3 regions of the Psychromonas sp. KJ10-2 genome follow, and region 1 is predicted to be linked to each of the others. Evidence: predicted binding sites of a transcription regulator. Region 1 holds the regulator's gene; each other region holds the start of a gene.
What was found. The regulator sigma-54, encoded in region 1, starts transcription at its own class of promoters, with help from an activator protein. The targets are predictions, from matches to a motif close to GTTGGCACGNNNNTNGNNT.
Positions count from the first base shown of each region.

Region 2: a site for sigma-54 is predicted at 1,564-1,582, ahead of ACLKL2_RS05955 (CsbD family protein). Genes of this name have one in related genera too.
Region 3: a site for sigma-54 is predicted at 1,446-1,464, ahead of flgB (flagellar basal body rod protein FlgB). Genes of this name have one in related genera too.

Region 1 covers NZ_CP178827.1:3,230,949-3,234,134, reverse strand. The annotation lists gene lptB (LPS export ABC transporter ATP-binding protein) at 1-541, shown strand, start outside; gene ACLKL2_RS15775 (RNA polymerase factor sigma-54) at 575-2,020, shown strand; gene ptsN (PTS IIA-like nitrogen regulatory protein PtsN) at 2,116-2,559, shown strand; gene rapZ (RNase adapter RapZ) at 2,576-3,186, shown strand, end outside.
Region 2 covers NZ_CP178827.1:1,229,168-1,232,353, reverse strand. The annotation lists gene ACLKL2_RS05960 (glucose/quinate/shikimate family membrane-bound PQQ-dependent dehydrogenase) at 1-1,155, opposite strand, end outside; gene ACLKL2_RS05955 (CsbD family protein) at 1,305-1,493, opposite strand; gene ACLKL2_RS05950 (DUF3360 family protein) at 1,973-3,186, opposite strand, start outside.
Region 3 covers NZ_CP178827.1:3,341,955-3,345,140, forward strand. The annotation lists gene ACLKL2_RS16325 (chemotaxis protein CheV) at 1-261, shown strand, start outside; gene ACLKL2_RS16330 (CheR family methyltransferase) at 376-1,209, shown strand; gene flgB (flagellar basal body rod protein FlgB) at 1,488-1,889, shown strand; gene flgC (flagellar basal body rod protein FlgC) at 1,910-2,326, shown strand; gene ACLKL2_RS16345 (flagellar hook assembly protein FlgD) at 2,337-3,032, shown strand; partial or broken gene flgE (flagellar hook protein FlgE) at 3,048-3,186, shown strand, end outside.

The DNA of each region.
Region 1 (3,186 bases):
TGATGATGAAGATATCTCTAGCAACCCGATGCATATTCGAGCACAAAAAGGCATTGGTTATTTACCACAAGAAGCGTCCATTTTTAGACGTTTAACGGTAACAGAAAATATCATGGGTATTTTACAGACCCGTAAAGAATTGACACAAAAACAACGCGAAGAGAAACTGAACACTCTTTTAGAAGAGTTTCATATTACTCATATTCGTGATAATAAAGGGATGAGTTTATCGGGTGGAGAGCGCCGTCGTGTAGAGATTGCACGCGCACTAGCCACAGAACCAAAATTTATTCTACTTGATGAACCTTTCGCTGGTGTTGACCCGATTTCGGTAATTGATATAAAAAATATTATTCAACAATTACGTGATCGTGGCTTAGGTGTATTAATCACCGACCATAATGTTAGAGAAACGTTAGATGTTTGTGAACATTCCTATATAGTAAGCCACGGAGAAATTATTGCTGTGGGTACACAGGATGAGATTCTGGCAAATGATCATGTGAAACGCGTTTATCTAGGTGAAGAGTTTAAACTTTAAATAATTGCCATACGTTCAGGAAGATATGTTTTGATGAAACAGGGTTTACAATTGAAAATGGGTCAGCAATTAGCGATGACCCCTCAATTACAACAAGCAATAAAACTATTGCAGCTTTCAACATTAGATCTGCAACAGGAGATCCAAAACGCTTTGGACTCTAACCCTCTTCTTGAACAAGACGACCAAACAGGATCTGAAGATACTGTTAAAGAAGCAGATAGCAGCGCATTAGATACCACTGAAGCGATTACTCAGCAAGAGTTCTCCGATGACCTACCTGCAGAAAAAGAGTGGGAAGAATCATACAACTCAACGCCGATCACTGGTACTAGCTCTAATGCAGTAGCCTATGAAGGTGAGAACACTTTATATCAAGGTGAATCATCTACCTCATTACAAGACCATCTATTATGGCAAATGCAACTTACCCCTTTTACTGAAACAGACCAAATTATCGCGATGGCGATCATCGATTCCATTGATGAATCAGGTTATCTCACCACAGACTGTGAAAGCATATTAGAAAGCCTACAAACTGACTTAGAAGAATTAGAGTTGGATGAAGTGGAAGTGGTACTAAAACGCATTCAACATTTTGACCCATTAGGTGTTGCGGCGCGCACCACTCAAGAATGTTTACAAATACAATTACGTCAACTTTCAGAAACAACACCTTGGCGTGATGAAGCTATCCAAATACTGGAACAGTATATGGATCTACTTGGAAACAGAGATTACCGCACACTGGCAAGAAAAAGTAAGTTAAAAGAATCTCAATTAGCTGAGATAATGCGTTTAATTCAAAGTTTAGAGCCACGCCCTGGTAATCGTGTAGAAACCAGTGAAACGCAATATATCGTGCCAGACGTTTACGTTAAAAAAATTAATGGGCAATGGCGTGTTTCCCTTAATCAAGATTGTGACCCGAATTTATCGATTAACCAACAATACGCAAGTATGTGTACGGGTAATATCAGTAAAAATGATTCACAATTTATAAAGGGTCATTTACAAGAAGCAAAATGGTTTATTAAAAGCTTAGAAAACCGCAATGAAACCTTATTAAAGGTAGCTAACTGTATTGTGCAACAACAACAGGCCTTCTTTGAATATGGCGATGAGTCTATGAAACCCATGGTACTTAATGACGTTGCCTTCGAAGTAGAAATGCATGAGTCGACCATTTCACGTGTTACGACTCAAAAATTTATGCATACTCCTCGTGGTATTTATGAGTTGAAGTTTTTCTTCTCTAGCCATGTAGCAACCAATGGGGGCGGCGAATGCTCATCAACCGCTATACGTGCTTTAATTAAAAAATTGGTCTCTGCAGAAATCACCACAAAACCCTTAAGCGACAATAAAATCACCCAGTTATTAGAAGAAAAAGGGATCAAGGTAGCTAGACGTACTATTGCTAAATATCGTGAATCCTTAGGAATTCCACCTTCTAATCAACGTAAACAATTACTTTGAACCAAGAAGTAATGCAAATAAATAAGGATTAACTATAGTCATTTAATGCGAACCTGATAAACTCGCGCGTCCATTAAATACAGTTAACTATTATTATGAAAATATCTACTCTATTAAATCAACAATCAGTATTCTGTAAAACAGCTTGCACAAGCAAAAAAGGCGCACTAGAAAAAATCAGCCTTATCGCAGCAAAAGAACTCGATTTAGATGCCCATGAACTATTCGAAAGCTTAATTGCACGAGAGAAAATTGGGTCAACAGGTGTTGGATCTGGGATTGCTATTCCACATGTCAAAATTTCTAGTGAGCTACCCGCTACAGCTGTCTTTTTGCAATGTGAAACAGGTATCGATTATGATTCATACGACGGTAATAAAGTGGATATACTATTCGCTATTTTTGTGCCGGAAGACCTTTGCAAACAATATCTTTCTGCACTATCAGAGATAAGTCAAAAGTTATTGGACAAACAATTCTTGCGTCAATTACGCAGCGCAGACAACGCAACAGAGTTATTTGAATTACTAACGCTATAAAGTAAAAGGTGAAAATATGAAATTAATTGTTATAAGTGGTCGCTCTGGCTCAGGAAAAACAATTGCACTTCATGTTCTCGAAGACCTAGGTTACAACTGTATCGACGGTGTGCCCTACCAATTACTTGAGCAACTAATTGATACTTTAGATCCTAAGGACAATAAAGTTGCTGTTACCCTTGATGTGCGTAATATGCCAAGGGAAGTTGAGCAGATAGAAGATCTGATCATTTCATTGCAAGGCAAAGTTGAATTAGAAATTATCTATATCGATGCATTAACCAGTGAGTTAATTAGACGTTATAGTGAAACGCGCCGCTTACACCCTCTTTCCAAGCAAAAGTACTCTTTATCTCAAGCATTAGAGTTGGAAAATAAGATTTTGGCACCATTAAAATCGATGGCGGCCTTCTCAGTTGATACCACTTCTCTGTCGATACATAATTTAAATGAGCACCTAAAAGTCTATTTACAAGGTTCAACAAAAAGTAATCTCCTCATCATTTTTCAATCCTTTGGTTATAAATATACACACCCTGAAGATGCTGATTATATGTTTGATGTACGCTTCCTACCCAATCCTTACTGGGAAAAAGAGTTAAAGGTATACACGGGTAAAGATAAGGT
Region 2 (3,186 bases), 2.0 Mb from region 1:
GCCAATTGGCGCTGTTTTATTTGGCTTACCAGAGTCCCAATTCCATACTAACTCACCAGTTTTCACGTCATAAGCTCGGATCACACCAGAAGGAGAATTAATATCGTAATTATCATTGACTGAACCCGCGACGATCACAACACCACCTGCAACCAATGGAGGCGAGGTTGAGTAATAATAACCTGACTGTTTAAATGGCATGTTATGCATTAAATCTAACTCTCCATTCTCAGCAAAGTTAGCACAACGAGCTCCGGTACTTGGGTCAACAGCGATCAAACGGGCATCTGATGTTGGTAAGAATAATTGAGCATCACACTGTAATGTACTTAGGTTTTCTGAAGGGGTAGAGACTGTTTCTACTAAAGGAGGTTGTTTACTATCACTCGGAGGTAAATAAGAAACTCCACGACAAGTTTGATGTTGGCGCTGACTGTCAGCTGGTACTTTAGCATCGTAAACCCATTGCTCTTCACCTGTATCTGCATCTAAAGCAATAAGCCAGTTATGAGGCGTACAAAGGTAAAGTGCATTACCTATTTTAAGAGGGGTTGCCTCGTAGGTTGTTTCGCCGACATCTTTAGGGCCTTTTTTATCTCCGGTTTGATATTGCCATGCTAATTGTAATTGATCGACATTCTCCAGGGTAATGTTAGCTAAAGGCGAAAATCGTTGCCCTAAATTGCTTCTACCATAGGCATTCCAATCACTTTCATTTACATCACTTGCAAAGGGGGCACTAACCACTCTCGGCAATTCACCTTCTACGGTTGTCGGTGATGTAACCATTAAAGGTGAAAGTGTCGTTGCACTGGCTGCTATCCAAGCTGGTAATAAAAATATCCAACCCTGGCGATGTTTGAAAAAAGCAATTAAGAGAAGGGGAATTGCTAAAATGAGGAAAAGTCCCATCCTGGTTGCTAAGGGCCACCAACTCAGACCTGACTCAAGAACCGACCAAATTAATGTCGCCATTAAAAGGATAGCGTAGACAAGATTTGCTAATGCATTTCTATTACGTAGTAATAATGAAACGGCGATAAATGCAACACCTGCGAAGCAATAATATAAGCTGCCACCTAAGGCTATTAACCATGCACCGCCAATTAATAAAGCTAAACCTATAATAAAAAATAATACTGATAAAATGATCATAAACACTATCCTTATTTTTGTGACCTCTAAAGTATACTGAGTAATGGGCTTTATCTCGGTCCCTCATTCCACCGTGGTCATACAAAAAAGGCCAATTGAATTGGCCTTTGCTTTGATTATTTAATAAGAGTTAAGAAGGGTGAGACCTATTAGAATGACTTATTAAACTCTTTTTCTGCTTCATCTTTTTCCATGCCGTACTTCTCTTGCATTTTACCCTGGAAGACTTCTAAGTTACCGTCGATCTCTTGTAAGTCGTCATCTGTTAACTTACCCCATTTCTCTTTGATAGAACCTGATACTTGTTTCCACTGACCTTTCATAATGTCGTTATTCATAAGATAGCTCCTTAAGCTAGTTTGGATAAATGCAATATAGTGATTGCGTCAATGTTCTCAGTAAGGAGTGTTACAAGTTATATGCCAAAACTTAGGTTATTGATTTTAATGTTTATTTTGTGGTGGGTAAAAAGAGTCTGATTTTTACCCTGTAACTATTACAGGGCCAATTGAAAGGTTTTCATGCAGTGAGTAATGTAGGAGGGGAATCATAGTTATTCATCTTCAATGTGACGCTATCTCGTTCCCACGGCTCTCCGTGGTAACGTACACCTTTGATTCCTTTAGTCTAGCGCATGATAAGGTAAAGAAAATCTCACTCTTTATTTTTAACTGCTTGATAATTATGGATTAATTGTGTGGTGTCCATTGGATCGTAAAATATCAATCAAGTCTTTTCAATCTGCAACTTTTATCTAATAAAAATATAAAAGTCCAATGCGTTAAATGTCTTGGACTTTTATTAAGGTTATATACAATTAATGACGAAAACTCGATATTAATGCAGGGATACCTGGCAACATACCAACAGCTGCCATTACAGTGGTTAATATCACAAACATAACACTTGGTATAATCCAGCGATTCATTTTACTCAATTTCGCACTACGTTCTTTACAGCCGATTAAACCAAGATTATCCAGTAACATAGTAAGCGACCAACCAAAAGCAGGGTTAACAAGAGTCGATGCAAATACTACAATCGCTGCAGATTGCGTTGTTTTACCTTCACGTGTCATTTCCATTCCAGCTTCAAGTAAAGGGATAAACACACCTACGATTAATGCAACGCACAACACAGGTTGCCATATGGCTAAATCCATAGGGTATCCCCATACCGCAGCTATTACACAAAATAGAGCAGTTAATAAAGCACCTGCCGGAATAGGGCGTTTAGCAATGGCTGCCGGTATTAAATAAGTTCCCCATGATGAAGTAAAATTAGAGCCACCTAAAAGCGAACCAAAGACTTGACGAATAGAGGCTGTGGTCATGGTGTCGTCTATATTCATTTGTACTTTTTCAGTACGCCCTGGATAACTAATCTTTTGAAATACTTGATGACCCAAAAAATCAGGTGACCACATCGCGACGGCTAAAATCGCAAAAGGTAATACCACTACAAAACTCTCTATTGTTGGCAAACCTAACATCCAACCCGTATTGTCTCCCCACCAATGGGCTGGATTCAGGTTAGGTAAGCCTGGGTCAGTAATAAACTCAAAAGGGGCACCCATTGCAAAGGCAATCGAGCCGCCTAGTAAACAGCTTAACGGCACCGCTAACCAACGCTTTTTCCAATGTTCGAGTAATGCATACAGCAAAATCGTGCTGATAATGACGACAAAGGGGATATGTGACATACCAATGCTATCTCCCCAAGCTAATAATTTTTTAACTTGAGAAATAGTCCCCACAAACCCGAGATATAATAGTAACCCACCACAAACACCTTTACTGGTTAGATTGGCTAATCGACTACCACCTTTACTAATGGCGAGAATCAAACCAAAGGCTCCAATAAGTAGGCCAAATGCCATAGGGTGGCCACCTGCTGCAACCACAATAGGAATAAGTGGAATTAAGGGGCCATGAGTACCCGCTAAGTTAGCAGTTGGCAGTAAAAATCCGGAAAAAAGAACAATAAAAACAGAGACAATTAATAGCTCATAACGCACGTTCTCCAATACAA
Region 3 (3,186 bases), 110 kb from region 1:
GAGGTTGCTAAAACTCAGCCTGTGTTTGATAAATATGCGCTAATGATCTCCGATGTTGAAATGCCCGAAATGGATGGTTATACCTTAACCTCTGAAATAAAGGCTCATCCAGATATGAAAGATTTATATATTATTCTTCATACTTCGCTCAGTGGAATTTTTAACCAAGCCATGGTTGAGAAAGTGGGGGCAAATGACTTTATTGCAAAATTTAATCCTGATGAGTTGGCGATTGCCGTACAAAAGGTGATTAATTGTTAGGTAAAGCATATTAATCAATGTTATTTTTCAATCATAAAATTATAAGAAAGGGTTTTTTAATTTTATTACTTAAAAATATGTTTAAAGCAATTAATGGAATGCAGGTAATTATTAGTGAAAACTTTGTCTGATCAACTTTATAAAAAGTTTGCTCTTTTTCTAGAAAAACAATGCGGTATTGTATTAGGGGATAACAAACAATATTTAGTTAAAAGCCGTTTAAGCCCTCTTGTCACGCAATTTAACTTAACAGGATTAGAGGAATTGGTGGAGAAGGTAATTAATAGCCTTAATGCTCAAATGCGTAATGCTGTTGTAGATGCGATGACCACCAATGAAACGCTATGGTTTCGTGATATTTATCCTTTTGAATTACTTACTCATAAACTGTTTCCGGAAATTTTACAAAACAAGAAAAATATTAAAATTTGGTCTTCTGCAAGCTCATCGGGTCAAGAAGCTTATTCTATTGCGATGACCGCATTGGAATATAGTAAAGCCAAACCAACGAGTAATTTAAATGTACAAGTGGTTGGTACTGATATTTCTGATTCAATGTTAGCGCAATGTAACCTAGGTCAATATGATCTACTTGCATTGTCACGTGGTTTATCTGAAACACGTAAGCGTCAATTTTTTATTCCAGTTCATGGCTTAAGCAATAAAATGCAGGTGAGACCCGAGGTCAAAAAATTGACTTCCTTTCGACGTCTAAACTTATTGGATAGCTATGCTTCATTGGGTAAATTTGATTTAATTTTTTGCCGAAATGTATTGATCTACTTTTCTAATGACGTTAAATCTAAAATTTTGAATCAGTTTGCAGGTGCTTTAAACCCTGGTGGGTATCTTATTTTGGGGGCGTCTGAATCTTTAAATGGATTAACAGATAAGTTTGAAATGGTACGTTGTAATCCGGGCATTATTTATAAATTAAAAAGTAAATAATCGCAGTACTGGATACAAATTCCTTGTTTAGCACATTGATTAAAGAGGCAACTATTGCCTCTTTTTTTAGTCATTTTTTTATTGTTACTATTACCTTCCTAAGCTTAAGTGTTATTGGTTACAGTTAGCTGAGCACCAAGCCACAATGTCTTCCAACGTCTTATCTTTTTGATTTAATTTATACATTTCCCTCTTTAATTGAAAAAAATCGCTTAGATAACTCCCTTAGTTAATTTTTTGGCACAAGCTTTGCATTTATCTAGACAAAGGAGAAATTTATGGCACTTAACTTTGAAAAAGCATTAGGCATTCATCAGCACACATTAGGTATTCGTTCACGCCGAACTGAAATTTTGGCGTCAAATATCACTAATGCAGATACCCCTAATTACAAAGCAAAAGATATTAATTTCAAAGATGCATTAAATGCAGCTAAGTCAGGAAGTGGCGTGTCGTTAAATCGTACCGATACACTTCATAAGCCTGGTTTCTCTAGTTCAATGGCACAAAATGGATTGCTATATCGTGCCTCTAATCAACCCGATACGGGTGACGGCAATTCCGTTGATTTAGAAGTTGAACGTAATTTGTTTATGAAAAACAGCATGGAATATCAAGCCAGCTTAGATTTTTTAAATAGTAAAATTTCAGGGCTACGTTTGGCCATTAAAGGTCAATAATTGCTAGCAGGAGAAAAGTGATGAGTTTATTAAAAGTATTAGATGTGGCCGGCACTGGGATGAGTGCGCAATCTGTGCGATTAAACACGACTGCTAGTAACTTAGCGAATGCCAATAGTGTCAGTAGCAATATTGATGAAACATATAAAGCACGTCATCCTGTTTTTGCTGCAGAATTAGACCGCGCGATGGGCGGCTTGGATAGCAGTGTGGGTGTAAAAGTGCAGGGCATTGTTGAAAGTACTGCTGAATTAAACCGTGAATATGCGCCCAATCACCCTAAAGCGGACGAGGATGGTTTCATTTTTCACTCTAATGTCAATGTAATGGAAGAGATGGCCAATATGATCAGTGCTTCTCGTTCTTATCAGACAAATGTGCAAATTGCCGATGCGGCAAAGCAGATGTTAAGTCGTACATTGCAAATGGGTAAATAAGGATAATTAGATGACTACTATCACTTCATCGGGTCTCAGTTTAACCAAACCATTAACTGAAGAACAGATAAATAAAAATACTGAGATAGATGCTGAGCAGCAACTAGATCAAGAAGACTTTTTCTCGTTGCTCTCACAGCAACTTGCTTACCAAGACCCATTCTCACCCGTTGAGAATGCGGAAATGATTTCTCAAATGTCTTCGTTTACTACGGCTGAAGGTATTGCCACATTAGGTACAGAATTTGCCGGTATCAAAGAGGTGTTGAACTCTAGCCAAGCATTAGAAGCGTCATCACTAGTAGGCAAAAAAGTACTAGTGCCAAATAATCAAACTTATCTTCCTGAAGGTGGAACTGCATCAGGATCTATCACTAGTACAACAGGGGCAATTAACACCACAGTTTCTGTTAAAGACAGTGCCGGTAATGTTGTTAAAACTATTGAATTAGGTGAGATAGGCGCCGGTAATCAACGCTTTGATTGGGATGGGCTAGATGCGGAAGGTAAACCTGCTCCACAGGGGAATTATACTTTTGAAGCATTTGGCTCAGTGAATGGAAATGGAGAAGCATTAACAACAGCCAGTTATGCGCATGTTGAAAGTGTCAGTTTAGGTGGTGGTTCTGCTAGCGTCTATTTAAACCTGAAAGGGTTAGGCGGTATCGAACTGGACGAAGCAATTGAAGTTGCTGAAAATATATAATTAAAGGAAATTACTATGTCATTTAATATAGCATTAAGCGGAATTTCAGCTGCACAAACAGATTTAGATGCAACTGCAAACAATATCTCTAACGTAAGTACCGTTGGTTTTAAAGAGTCTCGTGCTGAATTCGATAGTGTTTATGCTAACTCAC